3 regions of the Desulfosporosinus sp. Sb-LF genome follow, and region 2 is predicted to be linked to each of the others. Evidence: riboswitches for the same ligand, from Rfam matches in the RefSeq annotation. Region 2 holds a riboswitch; each other region holds the start of a gene.
What was found. Region 2 has a riboswitch for cyclic di-AMP ahead of eam (glutamate 2,3-aminomutase). Riboswitches for the same ligand answer to the same signal wherever they lie in the genome.
Positions count from the first base shown of each region.

Region 1 (5,089 bases), on a different contig from region 2:
TAATCATTATTCATAGGAATCTTGGAAATTGGATTAACCGTTAACCTGTTTTAATAGCTTTGCCATGTTTTTCCCAAGGACCTTGAAGGTTTCGATCCCTTCAGCATCATTTTGGATATCACCTGGATCACGGGATAACGTCATATTCCAATAGCTCGAACTGCAAATGACCATCTCGGCGATTCCAAAGAAAAAGTTGATGGCGGAGTAGGCAAAGGTTGATCCCGCTCTTCGGGCAGAAACGACCGAAGCCCCCACTTTTCCCCTCAATAAAGCACCACCGTTGGATTTCGCTACATAACCACTACGATCGATAAGGGCCTTTACTTCGGTGCTTACATTACTGAAGTAGGTGGGTGAACCAATTATGATTCCATCAGCCTCTTCCATTTTCTGAATAAAGGTATTCATCTCATCGTCCTTGCGCGCACACCGATTATCTTTAGTTTTTCCGCATTTGCCGCAGGCCAGGCAGCCAAAGACTTTACGCCCGCCCAATTGAACGATTTCAGTTTCGATGCCTTCGTTTTCTAATTCCGCCAAGACAATTTTGAGACTTTGTGTAGTATTGCCATTAACCCGCGGACTTCCATTAAATGCTACAACCTTCATACCAGTCACTCCTTAAAACGTTTTGCATAGTTGATTGCTTGATATAATAATAATCGATATAATATTACTTAACAAGTACGTACATTGTCGTACTATAGTATCTAATTGTATACCATAAATTTAAAAGGCTTATAAGCATTATGTGAGAATTATTTATCCGGTAATGTCTAAAGGAGTGAAGCGAAATGATCAAGTTCAAAAATAACGAATATCAATGTTCCATGGAATTGACTTTGGCCCTTATCGGTGGAAAGTGGAAAGCACTTATACTCTGGCATTTAGGTGATAAAACGTTAAGATATAGTGAACTGAGGAAACTGTTACCAAATGTCACGCCGAAAATGTTGACTCAACAGCTTAGAGAGTTGGAAGACAGTGGCTTGGTCAAAAGATTCATTTATACACAAATACCACCCAAAGTTGAGTATTCTCTGACTCAAGCAGGTAAGAGCCTACTACCCATTTTAGATACCATGTGTAAATGGGGACAGAATTACGCTGATGAATACGAACAACATTAATAAAACCGGAAAAATCAAGAACGCCATGCAAGAACGTCAACAAAGAATTGACCTCTCCTCAAAAAACAGATTAAACCCATTTACTGCTGACTTACTGCTGGTAGGGTTTACTTCGACCCATTCCAAAAACTAGGGACTATATTTTATTGAGTATAATACTTGTTCAAAAGAAGTATGTGGGAAGGGCAAAAAACTTGACTATTTCATATATAGAGTGATAGACTTAATGAAATTTATCTCGACCTTAGGTTGTACTATTCACGATTCAACTTAATATCGCTCACTATCGCTTAATTCTATTTAGAAGCGGGGGAACCATTTCTGGGGTGAATCCTTCACAGGTAAATGTTTTGTGAAGGTAGGGTTACTTTTCGACCCGAATCCGTCAGCTAACTTCGTAAGCGTTGAAAGAGAGGAATTGAGCACTGTGCTTTGCTTTGCTATTCCTTGCTTTTTTCGTTAGCTGTAACCCTAGATAGTTTGTCTAGGGTTTTTATTTTTAAAAGGGGTGATTCTTATGATGGGAAATTACGAAATGGAACTGTCTGAAGGAAAAATGCTTAACGAATTAAGTAAGCTGGCTCACAAAAGCAGCCTAATTAAACCTGAGTTGTATAGTAAATACGCAGTTAAACGCGGACTCCGAGATCTAGACGGGAGAGGGGTACTCGTTGGTTTGACAGAGATAGGAGAGGTCCATTCCTATATTCTCGATGAAGGAGAGATCATTCCTGTTCCGGGCCGCTTAATTTATCGCGGCTACGATATCGCGGACCTTGTGGAAGGCTTTACAGATGAAGATCGCTATGGGTTTGAAGAGGCTGCTTATTTGCTGCTCTTTGGACGTCTACCGGATCATAACGCACAAAAGGATTTTCAACAACTACTTACCCTTAATCAAATGCTGCCAGAAGATTTCGCTCGTGATATGATTTTAAAAGCTCCCAGCAAAGATATCATGAATACGCTGGCGAGAAGTGTTCTGGCATTATACTCCTTTGATGACAATCCTGATGATACGTCTATGGAGAACGTTTTAAAACAATGTATTCGGCTTATTGCCTGTTTTCCATCTTTAGCAGTCTATGGTTACCAAGCATTCTCCCATTACCATGGAAATCAAAGCCTGTATATTCACAGTCCACGAGCGGATTTGAGTATTGCTGAGAACATTCTCTCTATGCTGCGACCAGATAGTAAATATACAAAGCTAGAGGCAACGCTGCTTGATCTGGCCTTAGTGCTTCATGCCGAACATGGTGGAGGCAACAATTCAGCCTTTGTGACCCACGTCGTCACTTCTACTGGAACAGATACCTACTCTGCTATGGCGGCGGCTATTGGTGCGCTCAAGGGGCCGCGGCATGGAGGGGCTAACATTAAGGTTGTCCAGATGTTTGAGGATATCAAAGACAAATTGAAGAATTGGGATGATGATGAAGAAATTGAGACCTACCTTACGCAGATCCTTACCAGAGATGCCTTTGATCGGTCAGGTTTAATTTATGGGATTGGCCACGCCGTTTACTCCATCTCGGATCCGAGGGCGGTTATTCTTAAAGATTATGTTGCCCAACTTGCCCGAGAAAAGGGGCTGGAAGCTGAATTTGAGCTTTACGCAGCGGTTGAGAGACTAGCACCTCAAGTTATAGCGAAGTCTAATAAAATGTATAAGGGTGTTAGTGCCAATGTCGATTTCTATTCTGGTTTTGTTTACAGAATGCTGAATATCCCAGATGAAATGTTCACGCCGATTTTTGCCATTGCCAGAATCGCAGGCTGGAGTGCGCATCGCATTGAAGAAATAGTCAATGCAGGGAAAATCATAAGGCCGGCCTACAAAAGTGTAGCACCCAGACGAAATTATATTAGGATGATCGAAAGGACGTAATCGAATAGAGATGAAGTCATCGTGGCAATGGTTAAAGACGCTATTCTGAGATCCTTAAAACTCGCTACTAGTGTCCCTCGAAATTATCATAGCGTTATGAACTAAAAAACAATAATCCCGCCCGTCATGGACGGGATTATTGTTTTTTAGATAATTCTAAGAAACACCTGAAATTGTCATATCATATATTCGAAAAGATTATATTTAGATTAACCAATAATTTGTATTAGATTATTGGTATGGGAGAATCATGAGAAGTGTTAATTTTCCCTCTTCAGTATGGAAGATGAATTGACAACTTTGTCAATGAATACTTTCACCAACTCTGGGTCGAACTGAATCCCGGCATTTTTCTGAAGTTCTCTTATAGCCACTTCATCAGGTAAAGCACCCCGATAACTTCTTACGCTCGTCATGGCATCATAGGCGTCCGCAATGGCTATAATCCTGGGTTGAAGGGGTAGTTCCTCACCCTTTAAACCCTTCGGGTAGCCTAACCCATCCCATCGTTCATGATGAGCCAACACGTATTCCGCCATTTCTGCCATACCGTTGACCGTGCTCAGAATACGATAACCGATTTCTGGATGGCGTTTAATTTCTTCCCATTCATCATTTGTCAGTTTTCCCGGCTTATTAAGTATTTTTTCGTCAATCGCAATTTTACCTATATCATGAAGCAAGCCAACGCTTTTTAGTTCCTGAACTTCTCCTTCTGGTAGACCAAGAGCCTCTCCCATACTTCGACAGAGTGTGGAAACTCTGTGTGAGTGCTGTTCTTCCCGTTTGTTCTTTTCGTGAAGGGTTCTAATAATCGTATTTATAGTTTTTCCACGCATACTTGGGCCTTCAAAGAGTTTTCTCTTGTACATATAATCTTCGGCTTTTTTAAATAGTTCAAGAATATCCTCTTTCTCGTAACGTTTTATTTCATAGCCAAAAGAAATTGATATTTCGATTGAACCCACTCTTTCCTGTAGAGCTAACGAATTGATTCGTTTAAGAATTTGCTCTGTTTCAGCAGCATCCGTGTTGGGCAACAGGATGACGAATTCATCTCCGCCAAGTCGGGCGATAATATCATCGTCTCGGCAGCCTTTGCAGAGCACTTCGGCAACGTTTTTTAGAAGTTCATCACCGATGGCATGACCAAAGGAATCATTAATCAGCTTAAGGCCATTGACATCGGCCATCACAAGAGTCAAGGGATAATTTCTTGCGACATCGAGTCGTTTTAATTCTTCTTCAAAAAAGCGCCGGTTATAGAGACCGGTCAGTTGGTCATGGAAGCTCAAATGAACGATTTTCTTTTCTGCACGCTTTCGATCCGTGACATCCTGAATCATGCCCAGCAAACGAACCGCATTGACTTGGTGATCCAACTCGATTTTTCCAAGCTCATGCACCCAGCGTTCCTCTCCATCATGAACACGGATGATTTTATATTCATAATCGAAGCGTTGCTTTGTATTTTCCACCTGCAAAAGATAATTGGAAAGTTCGTCCTGCCAATCTGGATGAACAATCCCCGCCCACCCTTCCAACGTGTGCGGATAGGTTGCATCAATCCCAAAAATCTCATGAAGCTCTGGTGTACACTCCCATTCTCTCGTTTCGAGATTCGTAACATAGCTCCCCATGTGTGCCACTCTTTGTGAATCACGCCACAAAGCATTCTGTTGCTCCAAGACAGCATTAAGCTCATCCAACTGACTCGTGCGTAGTTTTATCTTATCTTCAAGTTCTTCATTCAGTTTCCGGATGTCTTCTTCAACGTTCTCACGTTTGACTATCTCATCCTCAAGCATCGCATTGCTTTCTTCAAGCTCACTATTTAGATCCTCCAGTTGTGCTGTTCTTTCAACGACTCTGCTTTCTAGTTCCGCATTTAACCTTCTGATCTCTGCTTCAACTTGTTGCCTTGCTCTGAGAGCATTCCAAAGCTCCCTGGTTTTTTGTTTAACCATTCGCTGAAGCGTTCTATTCCAGATGAACATCAATAAGACCATCAGAAAAACTGCGGCTACAATGATTACAATTACCCTGAATAATGGAAGTTCATAAA
Region 1 is NZ_SPQR01000008.1:197,443-202,531, forward strand. It holds gene E4K68_RS13790 (hypothetical protein) at 1-3, shown strand, start outside; gene E4K68_RS13795 (flavodoxin family protein) at 34-612, opposite strand; gene E4K68_RS13800 (helix-turn-helix domain-containing protein) at 798-1,133, shown strand; cyclic di-AMP (ydaO/yuaA leader) riboswitch at 1,411-1,553, shown strand; gene E4K68_RS13805 (citrate/2-methylcitrate synthase) at 1,654-3,024, shown strand; gene E4K68_RS13810 (HD domain-containing phosphohydrolase) at 3,285-5,089, opposite strand, start outside.
Region 1: it holds a riboswitch for cyclic di-AMP, as region 2 does, so the genes downstream of both, E4K68_RS13805 (citrate/2-methylcitrate synthase) here and eam (glutamate 2,3-aminomutase) in region 2, are expected to answer to the same signal.

Region 2 (5,089 bases):
GGGAAGATCTTTAAGGTCTCGTTAGATGCTGGATTTACATGCCCTAACCGAGATGGGACGTTGGGAACGGGCGGGTGTGTCTATTGCAGTGAACGGGGGTCCGGAGATTTTGCTGGAAATCAGGAGCTGTCTATTCACGATCAGTTTGTAGAAGTGAAGGAACGAATGAAGAAAAAATGGCCTGGTGCCAGGTACATCGCGTATTTCCAAGCCTATACGAATACCTATGCCAACGTAACACGGTTGCGCGAAGTCTATGAAGAGGCCTTAGCCGAGGAGCATGTCGTAGGGTTATCCATATCGACAAGGCCGGACTGCTTACCAGAGGATGTCTTGGATTATCTTGAGGAATTGAATCAAAGAACCTATTTGTGGGTCGAGCTGGGGTTACAAAGTATTCATGACCGAACCATGCAGTGGATTGGTCGTGGTCATGACTATGCTCAATTTCTAAGGGGCCTTGATCAGTTGCGTTCGAGGGGAATACAGGTTTGTGCTCATATTATTCTTGGGTTACCGGGAGAAACAAAAGCAGAAATGATGGCAACAGCGCAAGCGGTTGCTGAGCTTCCTTTACAAGGGATCAAACTTCATTTGTTACATGTATTGAGGGGAACGCCGTTGGAGGAAATTTATCAGTGTGAACCGTTTGATTTTCTGACGAAAGAAGGCTATGTCTCGCTCATCGTCGATATTTTGGAGATCTTACCACAAGAGATGGTGATTCATCGTTTGACAGGAGATGGACCACCGGACGATCTCATCGGACCTCTTTGGAGCCGCAAAAAATGGGAGGTCCTCAATGCTATTGACGCGGAATTAGCACGAAGAGATACATGGCAAGGGAAAAACGCAAAAAACTAGCGGTCCGAGGACCGCTAGTAAATGGAGAGGACTAAGTGATATTCACAAGACCTATTCTAAAGGTCTTAGCAAAGGTCTATGAAATGGGGTCGTGGAAATCGGACGTTGGAAATATCCTACGGTGGTTTTTGGTTGGGATGGAGCAGGTTTATTAAGGCTAGGTGCTAAGTTCAAGTAACGTTTCAGATCTGAGTTTGCATCCAGAATCCGCTGGGCTATTTGGTCGTTATTGAGACGTTCCATCATTTTACACACCCCTTTCAAAGGTTAATCTCCTATTATGGAGTTTCATACCGGATGAGTTTTCCTTCCCAAGTACGCAAAACCGCTTTGTTTTCATGGAGGGACATAAGATATTGCGGTAAGATGGGAGTTTTGCCGCCGCCTTTGGGAGCATTCACAATATAGGTTGGTATCGCAAGCCCTGAAGTATATCCCCGTAAATGTTCCATAACATCAAGTCCGTCTTGGATCCGAGGCACAAAATGACGTGTTCCTTTGACGTTTTTGGCATGAAAGATATAATAGGGGCGGACTCTAATTTTGAGTAGTTCTTGATTGAGTTTTTTCATGATTTCCGGCTGATTATTAACGCCTTTGAGCAATACCGTCTGATTTCCTAAGACCACTCCGGCTGCAACGAGTTTGTCAGCCGCCTTTTTGGCATCTTCGGTCACTTCTTTGGGGTGGTTGAACTGTGTGTTGATATATAAAGGTGGATATTTGGCCAAGATAGAACATAATTCATTCGTAATGCGCATCGGCATGGTCACGGGAGCTCGTGTCCCGAGGCGTTTGATTTCTACATGAGGAATGGAATGGAGTTCCCCAAGAAGCCAATCTAAGGTTAGATCACTGAGAAGTAAGGCGTCTCCGCCTGTCACTAAGACGTCCCGAATCTCGGGGTTTGACCGAATATAATCGAGCGCTGCTGTAAGTCGGGCCCGTTCTTCGTGGGTGTCCGTTTCACCAATATTTCGTCGGCGCTGACAATGTCGGCAGTACATTGCGCACATATTCGTGACGTTGATAATTAAGCGATCAGGATAACGACGGGTAATGCAGGGAGCAGGGGATGTAATGGCTTCCCCCATGGGATCTTCTTCGCCAAAATCATCGAAAAGTTCATCCTGTGTAGGTAGTCCCTGAAGACGAATAGGGTCAAGGGGATCTGTAACATCCATCAAACTCAGATAGTACGGGGATACAGCCCAACGGAAGGTTTTTCCTACACGCTCGATTTCTTGGCATTGTTCCGTGGTTAAGGCGGGAAGTATAGCACTCAAGACGTGAGGATCGGTGATCCTGTTGTGCATTTGCCAGTGCCAATTATTCCAGTCTTCGAGCGTTGCATTGAAGTGCTTTAGAATGTTTGCTCGGTTGAATTGGTAAGCTTCTGTGTTCGAGAACCCCGTTGGGATGGTTTTGCATTTTTCAAGATAAGGCGTTATTTTTTGTTTAAGAACTGCGCCCCGCTGCAGTGCGAATTGACGAAATGTATCGGGTTTATTGAGAAGTTGAACAGCCATCCAGATTCCTCCTTTATTATATTCGAGGGTTCACGATTGAAACAAAAAGAGAACCGCTCTACTATGGCGGTTCCCAAAAGAAATAAACGCAGAATATCACGATATTACGTTAACGTGTTTCAACGCTTACGAGGTTAGCTGTCGGGTTCGAGCTGAAACTGCTCTACGCCATTTGGCGATTCACCCCAAGATGTGGTTCCCCCGTTTTCCTTTAGGAAATTAAGCAATCTATTATTTATTTTTACTAACAACTTAATAGTAACATTAAAGTTGTTACTTGTCAATAGCATGATGCCACCAGCATTTGGCTATGTTATAATAGAACAAATGGGGTAAGGGGTTGAACTGATTGGACCAAGCACGCTATCAGGAAATAGCTATTGATATAGCGCACGCTATCACGATGGGAGAATATCATGAAGGAGAAAAAATTCATGGTCGTTCTACGTTAGCAGGGCGGTATAATGTCTCACCAGAAACTATACGTCGGGCGATTGCAATTCTGCAAAATGTCGGTGTGGTTATGGTTAGTCAAGGGGTAGGGATTACCGTAACATCAAAGTCTTTGGCAGAAAAATTTACTAAATCCTTCAACCAAAAAGGAGAAATCCAAGTCTTTCTAGAAGACTTAAAAAGTTTAATGGACCAAAGGCGTGAGAATGATCTAAAGATTGAACACCATCTAAACAAAATGCGTGGATATGCTGAACGCATTATGTCCCGTTGGCTAGATGTCGGAGAAATCAAACTAGAAAAGGCCTCATCGGCGATTGGGAAGACCTTGCAGGAATTAAGGATTCGAGAGCGTACGGGGACAACGATTATTGCAGTAGTTCGAGACGGTTTTGAACATTTTTCTCCGGAGGCTGGTTTTGTTCTTCAAGCAGAAGATGTCTTACTAGTTGCAGGCTCAGCAGAGGGCCAAGTTCAGTTGACGCAGTTAATTACATGATTTGGAGTATGCAAAATGTATCCTGGCATTGATATTATTGAAATAGAACGAATCGATATAGCGTTTAAACGTCAACCAAAGTTGAATGAACGTCTTTTCACACCTAGAGAGAGAGAGAACCTTAGAAGTAAAGGCATTCAGAGTTATGCGGCTCGTTTCGCTGGAAAAGAGGCTGTTCTTAAAACATTGGGGACAGGGCTCTGCGGATTATCCTGGCATGATATAGAAATATTGAGTGATGTTAGTGGAGAGCCTCTAGTTTATCTTAGTTCCAGAGCCATGAATTTGGTTAGGGCCAGAGGCGGTTCCACGGTTCGAGTCAGTTTGTCCCATAATCGCACGCAGGCGATGGCCTTTGCGGTCTTAGACTAAGAAACAAAAAATTGGACGCAAGATAAGAATAAGAACCGGGGTGGGGAAAGTGCGTGTGGTTAGCGCCGAACAGATGAGGCAGATCGAAGAAAGAGCAATTTCAAATTATGGCATTCCGAGTTTACTGCTTATGGAGAATGCAGCCTGGGCTGTTGTCGAAGAAATTCGTCATTGTCTCTCCGAGTCGAGTGGGGGAGGGATGAACGGCCGAAAGGCAGTGATTTTAGTTGGCAAGGGCAATAATGGAGGAGACGGCTTGGCTGTGGCACGGCATTTGGTTCTCCAAGGCATGGATGTCACGGCTTTGCTATTCGCTGGCCTGAAGGAATTTAAAGGAGATGCAGCCTTAAACTTGCGCCTTTTTCAAGGAACAACTGGGAGATGCTTTGTAATAGAAGGGGAGAAACAACGGCGTTTGACGCGTTTGGCATTAACTCAAGCGGATGTCGTGGTGGATGCCCTGTATGGGATTGGGATGCGTGGGGCTTTGCCGAGTTTGATCGAAGAATATGTCGATGAAGTAAATCGTGCATCGGGGTGTGTGATCTCTATCGACGTTCCCAGTGGGGTGGAGGCCAACACGGGAAATGTCTACCGTACTGCGATCCGCGCCCACACCACCGTTACCTTTGGACTTCCTAAATGGGGTCTTTTTCTGGGCGAAGGGCCAGAATACAGCGGACGGGTTGTGGTGGATTCAATTTCTATTCCCGAACCCTACTTTAAAGATGAAGAAATTTCTACGTTTGTGTTAACGGATGGCGATGTGCGCGCTATGCTGCCCATTCGCCAATTTAAAGGTCACAAAGGAACCCATGGTAAAGGAATTCTTGTGGCAGGGTCTAAAGGAATGAGTGGAGCTGCTGTTCTAGCTGGGCGGGGAGCTTTGCGAAGCGGCATTGGACTGTTGCAGATCATCACTCCGGAGGGAATTGCCAAAGAAGTTGATGCAAACATCACGGAAGCAACCGTTTGGTCCGCACCTGGAGAAGATACCCTGAACGAAAAAGCTTGGTCAGCGATCTTAAAGCAATCCGAGAAGGCCCAAGCCTTGGCAGTAGGGCCGGGCTTAGCTCAGAATCCGCAATTTATAACTGTACTAGAGGAAATCTTGAGAAACATACGTTGCCCGGTTGTCTTGGATGCGGATGCCCTCAATCTGGTATCTTCAGTACCGGGCTTACTGGGTTCGCTGAATAGCGGAGGTCCCCGGATCCTTACGCCCCATCCGGGTGAAATGGCCCGGCTTTGTCAATGTAGTGTTGAAGATATTGAGCGAAACCGACTGGATATCGCGGTAACGAAAGCCGTGGAATGGGAGTCAGTGGTTGTTTTAAAGGGTTCCGTGACCATCATTGCCTCACCAGACGGC
Region 2 is NZ_SPQR01000005.1:58,750-63,838, reverse strand. It holds gene E4K68_RS08510 (TIGR01212 family radical SAM protein) at 1-864, shown strand, start outside; gene E4K68_RS08505 (hypothetical protein) at 916-1,110, opposite strand; gene eam (glutamate 2,3-aminomutase) at 1,143-2,393, opposite strand; cyclic di-AMP (ydaO/yuaA leader) riboswitch at 2,502-2,629, opposite strand; gene E4K68_RS08495 (TrkA C-terminal domain-containing protein) at 2,743-3,345, shown strand; gene acpS (holo-ACP synthase) at 3,361-3,717, shown strand; gene E4K68_RS08485 (NAD(P)H-hydrate dehydratase) at 3,767-5,089, shown strand, end outside.

Region 3 (5,089 bases), on a different contig from region 2:
CACGTAGAGGGGGTATGCCAAATGAGCTTACCCGCGAGGGAATTGCGAATATCATCAGTGCCTTTCAAAATGCAGCTCGACGTACTAAGGAGGCTGGCTTCGATGGCGTAGAAATCCATTCCGCCCATGGTTACCTTCTCAATCAATTTTTCTCCCCGCTAACCAACAAACGTACCGATGAATATGGTGGAAATGTACATAATCGTATTCGTCTCCACCTGCAAGTCATAGAAGCGGTACGCGCCGCAGTAGGTGACGATTTCCCAATTCTTTTACGATTAGGTGCGTCTGATTTTAGAGAGGGCGGAATTATTATCGAGGATAGTCAAGTCGCCGCCAAAGAATTTGAAAAGGCCGGTGTAAATATTCTTGATATTTCCGGCGGTTTCTCAGGATATATGGTACCTGACCTTAGCGGACAAGGCTATTTTGCACCGCTCAGCGAAGCCATCAAAAAGATAGTCTCCATTCCGGTAATTCTCACGGGTGGAATTACCGAAGTACAAGCAGCCGAACAATTGCTAGCTGAAAAGAAAACAGACCTCATTGGTGTAGGAAGGGCGATCCTTCAAAATTCCAAATGGGCAGAGCAGGCTATCAATAGCATGCTCAATTAACGCTAAAAGCCTTTAATCATTGGTTATTGAGGACATATTTATGCTTGATGTTTGTTTATTCGGAACAGGTGGCTGGCATCCCTTGTAAAGGTCTAATTGAAAAATGATTCTAGATGGCGGCTCTCCTATTTCTGATGGAAATAGGAGGGTTCCTTGCGTTGTCAATTAAGCGGAGTTTTAGTTGCAAGCTGCGTTAGGTCATAAATGAAATACCTATAGGGTCAAAAGTATGTTTATCTATGACAACGATTTAAACTTCCCTGCAATTTTATGGATCCCTGGTTCCCCGTAGCACTATTGGCTGGAAAAACCCTTATTATTGTATCCGGTGTCAATGATGCGGCAGTCGGAAAAAAGGTAGTTCCTGAAAAAGTAGGCGGAGTTTGAGGTGATGGGTATAGTTGTTGGCGTGAAGTAACCTGATTAGGAAGGTTTACTTCTGCAATCAATATATCAAACCCAACAGGTAGAGCATCCATCACCGCCATAACACTGATTGCTTGTGTTCCTACGAAACTAGTATAAACAAGAGCTACTCCCGCTACACCTAATTCGGCGGGTTGAACAAGATCCAGTGTGACACAGCAAGGAAAGGGAATTTGACCTGGAACACATAATATATCACCCGAAAAAATAACGTTAGGGTCAGTAATATGAGGATTTGCTCTGACGAGTTCCGATAAATTGATCCTAAAAATACTCGATATGATAAACATTGTATCCCCAGGATTGACAGTATAGTGTCCGGCATAATTGGTAGGGCATGCGGCAGGAACGCGTGGCATTCTTATCACCCCTTTATAGATTTGGCTATATAATATGGAGGAATTTCTACACTGACACTTTTGAGTACTTCATCTACAATATCTTTGATGTACATATTCGCCACAGTGACTTTCCGAGTTGGACTAAACTGGTCAATCCATCCGAATACATTGTTCCATGCCATGTACAGTATTAGTTCGCGATGTAAATATAGCAAAAAGAGACGATTCTAATAAATCGTCTCTTAAATAAGATCGGTGTTAACTACACACCCTTAAACTTCCGCTTCTGTCAATTTCGCCAGTCCTTGATTTGCTGGAGCCATTAACCGGGATTGAACCGGTGACCCCAAAAATAGTATTTAACCCCACAATGCCGTTGGACTAATTTGGTTTCTGACCCTGCTCTCGCAGGTGGGCGTCTTCACTTTACAGTTCAGTCTTCCCTTTTCCTAAAAAGGGCTTGACCTACTAGGAAAGATTATTAAACTCCCGGTCATCTATATAGGATCAAAACCAAACATAAGTCTTCGTACATCGCAGGAAGTATATTTAACGCATTTCCTTGCGGCATATTGCTATTTTAGCAAGATACATCTGTTAATGCATTAGTTGATTATTGGCTATAATGACATCTATATCCTGGTCCCACTATATCCCCTCACGTATCATATACCTTGCAACGCTCGTTTAAATCGATAGTTATATCTAGGAAGATAATTGCACATTATCCTCACCTGTGTACGCATCTGGGCGGCCTATAAGATACAATGCCATATATTACATAAATAGATTTAGAGGACATATGCATATCTTGTCGAATATTAATTGCTATGCTTTCAAAGTAAAGATATAAAAGCTGAATCTAGTTTCACACCTAGAGCGGGGGATACTTTTATGGGGTGAAACGCGCATACCATACGCGTCGGGCTAACACCTTGATGCCCGAATCCGTCAACTAACCTCGTAAGCTAAGAAGGGTGAAAATTATTTGAATTTCAATTGGACTCAAAACAAAAAGCTTATCCAACAAGTTCTCCACGACACTCGACGAAAAATATCTTGGAAATCACCGCTAGTCATCGGTAGTTTATCTATTACAATTATGTTAACTGGCGGGCTCACCTATTTTCTTTCGACCACGACGTCTGCAGCTGCTGTCATGATTAACGGTCAACAGATCGGCTTAGTCCGTAATGTTAATACTGGTAAAAATCTCATTGACACGTTTCTCAAACAAAGTGGCGAGCCATTCGGGCTGATTGCCAAAACGCATGACCAAATCAGTTATGAAACTGTCAGAGTTCATCCCGCGGTCTATCTTGAATCTACTTTGAGCGAAAAGACGTTGGACAATAAATTAAAGGTTTATCTTGATGGTTACAAGTTAGAGGCAGACGGTTCTACTATCGCAGTATTACCCAGCAAAGAAGATTCCGATAAAGTTCTAAAAGACTATGAAGCCTATTTTGTTAAACCCAGTGATGAAAACAAGGTGACTTCCGTAAATTTTGCTGAAAAAGTTAGTGTCGAAGAGGCAGAAGTTCAACCAGATCAAATGAAACAACTTGATCAAGCGTTTAAAGTGTTGCTTGACGGTAAAGTAAGGACAAGGGATTACACGGTCCTTTCCAGTGATTCTTGGTGGCTTATCGCTCGCAAAAACAATATGATGACAGACGAAGTATTAGCCGGTAATCCGGGAGCAACTAAAGATACAAAGTTGAAGCCAGGTCAACTGATTAAGCTTGTTGACTCTACACCTTATCTTACTGTCGTGAGTCAGGGAACCTATTCAGGTCAAGAAACAATTCCCTATGACGTCGAAACAAAAGCTGATAACAGTTTAGGAACCGGTCAAACAAAAGTCCTTGAACAAGGCAGTAATGGCTCAAAATTAGTTACCTATTCTTATGAGCAAAGGAATGGTATTGACGTTACCAAGCAAGTATTAGATGAAAAGATTATTCAAGTTCCTGTCAATCAAGTCGTTGCTAAAAGTTCTAGTAGTCGGCCTGTCAAAGTAGCTTTGGCTGTTTCTCGGGGAGGCAATGGTTCTTCAACCATCGTCGATCGCGCCCTCAGTTTGCAAGGGACGCCCTATGTTTTTGGCGGAACAACTCGAAGTGGCTTTGACTGTTCATCTTTTACCAAGTATGTCTACGCAAGTTCTGGGATATCACTTCCTCGTACATCGTATGCACAATTCGCTTCGGGAGTTGCGGTCGGCAGAGATAATCTTCAGCCAGGCGATTTAGTATTTTTTACAACGTATACTACGGGTGCATCTCATGTGGGCATATATATGGGGGGAGGACGTTTTGTTCATGCCAGTAACCCTAGTAGTGGGGTTACTACATCAAGTCTTAGTGATAGCTTTTACTCCTCCCGTTATCTCGGAGCTCGCAGGTATTAGAGCCCCTCTACATAGAAGGGTACGCGCCGCAGTAGGTGACGATTTCCCAATTCTTTTACGCGATTAGGTGTGTATAATTCCAAATGGGCAGAGCTGGCTATCAATAGCCTACGTCAAAAATGGGTAGAACAGTTTACGAAGAAACAAGGTCGGAAGTCTCATGCTTCCAGCCTTGTTTCTTTCTTGTAATAGAATAATAGATAATGATTCAATTTGTCTTTCAATATCCGGTATCATCTGGACAACCTTAATGTTAAGCCCTCCATGTCGCGGTCCCTTAAGCGCACCAATAGCTGCGGCCATAGCAGAGTAGGTATCTCTGCACCGGTAGAAGTGACGACGTAAGTCACATCCTAATCACCCTTAAAAAAGCGATCCTGCTTCTAGACAGGAATGAGCTTAGTATAAAACCACCAGTCACTAAAAGGCGACTGGTGGTTTGAGAGGATCGGCTGTTGTCTTTTATTTTGGGAGTTTAGATAAATACTTAAACGACGGCTGTAAATCAGTGTACAATTTCTTATAAAGCTCGTAATAGTCTTCATACACCTTACGTGTTGACAGATTTGGGGTTTGGATACTTTTCTTACTGACTAAATTGTCACAAGCAGCTTCTACAGAATCATAGATACCTGCTCCAACTCCCGCTAGTATTGCTACACCGAGGGCAGGCCCTTCATCCGCTTTGATCGTGCTAACAGAGCAACCGTACATATCCGCAAGCATCTGTCTCCAAACAGGACTTCTTCCACCACCACCACAGGCGATCATATCGTCGACATTTACCCGCATTTCCTTGAATACATCGACACATTCCAGCTGGGAAAATGCTACGCCCTCCATGACTGCTCGAATCATGTTAGCTCGATCATGCGAAGCGGACAATCCGAAGAATACCCCTCGACAATATGGATCCGGATGTGGAGAACGTTCACCCATCAAGTAAGGTAGATAAACAAGTCCACCTGCTCCGGGCATCACTTTTTGGGCTAACTGACCCATAACAACATAGGGGTCAACTCCTAGCTTTTCAGCCTCGATCATTTCCTCATTGCAGCAAGTATCTCTTAACCATTTTAACGATAAGCCAGCACCCAAAGTACAGCTCATGAGCGTCCATTTCCCTGGCACAGCACTACATAGAGTATGCACTCTTCCCTTAATGTCAATGGAAACATCATCCGAAATTGCGTACACGACACCGGAAGTACCTATAGTAGTAAAAGCATTACCTGCCCTTACAACACCTGTACCAACAGCAGCTGCAGAGTTGTCGGCTGCACCGCCCACAA
Region 3 is NZ_SPQR01000010.1:84,532-89,620, reverse strand. It holds gene E4K68_RS15525 (NADH:flavin oxidoreductase) at 1-617, shown strand, start outside; gene E4K68_RS15520 (LysM domain-containing protein) at 851-1,402, opposite strand; RNA gene ssrS (6S RNA) at 1,743-1,930, opposite strand; cyclic di-AMP (ydaO/yuaA leader) riboswitch at 2,229-2,369, shown strand; gene E4K68_RS15510 (C40 family peptidase) at 2,373-3,797, shown strand; partial or broken gene E4K68_RS21150 (citrate/2-methylcitrate synthase) at 4,008-4,147, opposite strand; gene xylB (xylulokinase) at 4,260-5,089, opposite strand, start outside.
Region 3: it holds a riboswitch for cyclic di-AMP, as region 2 does, so the genes downstream of both, E4K68_RS15510 (C40 family peptidase) here and eam (glutamate 2,3-aminomutase) in region 2, are expected to answer to the same signal.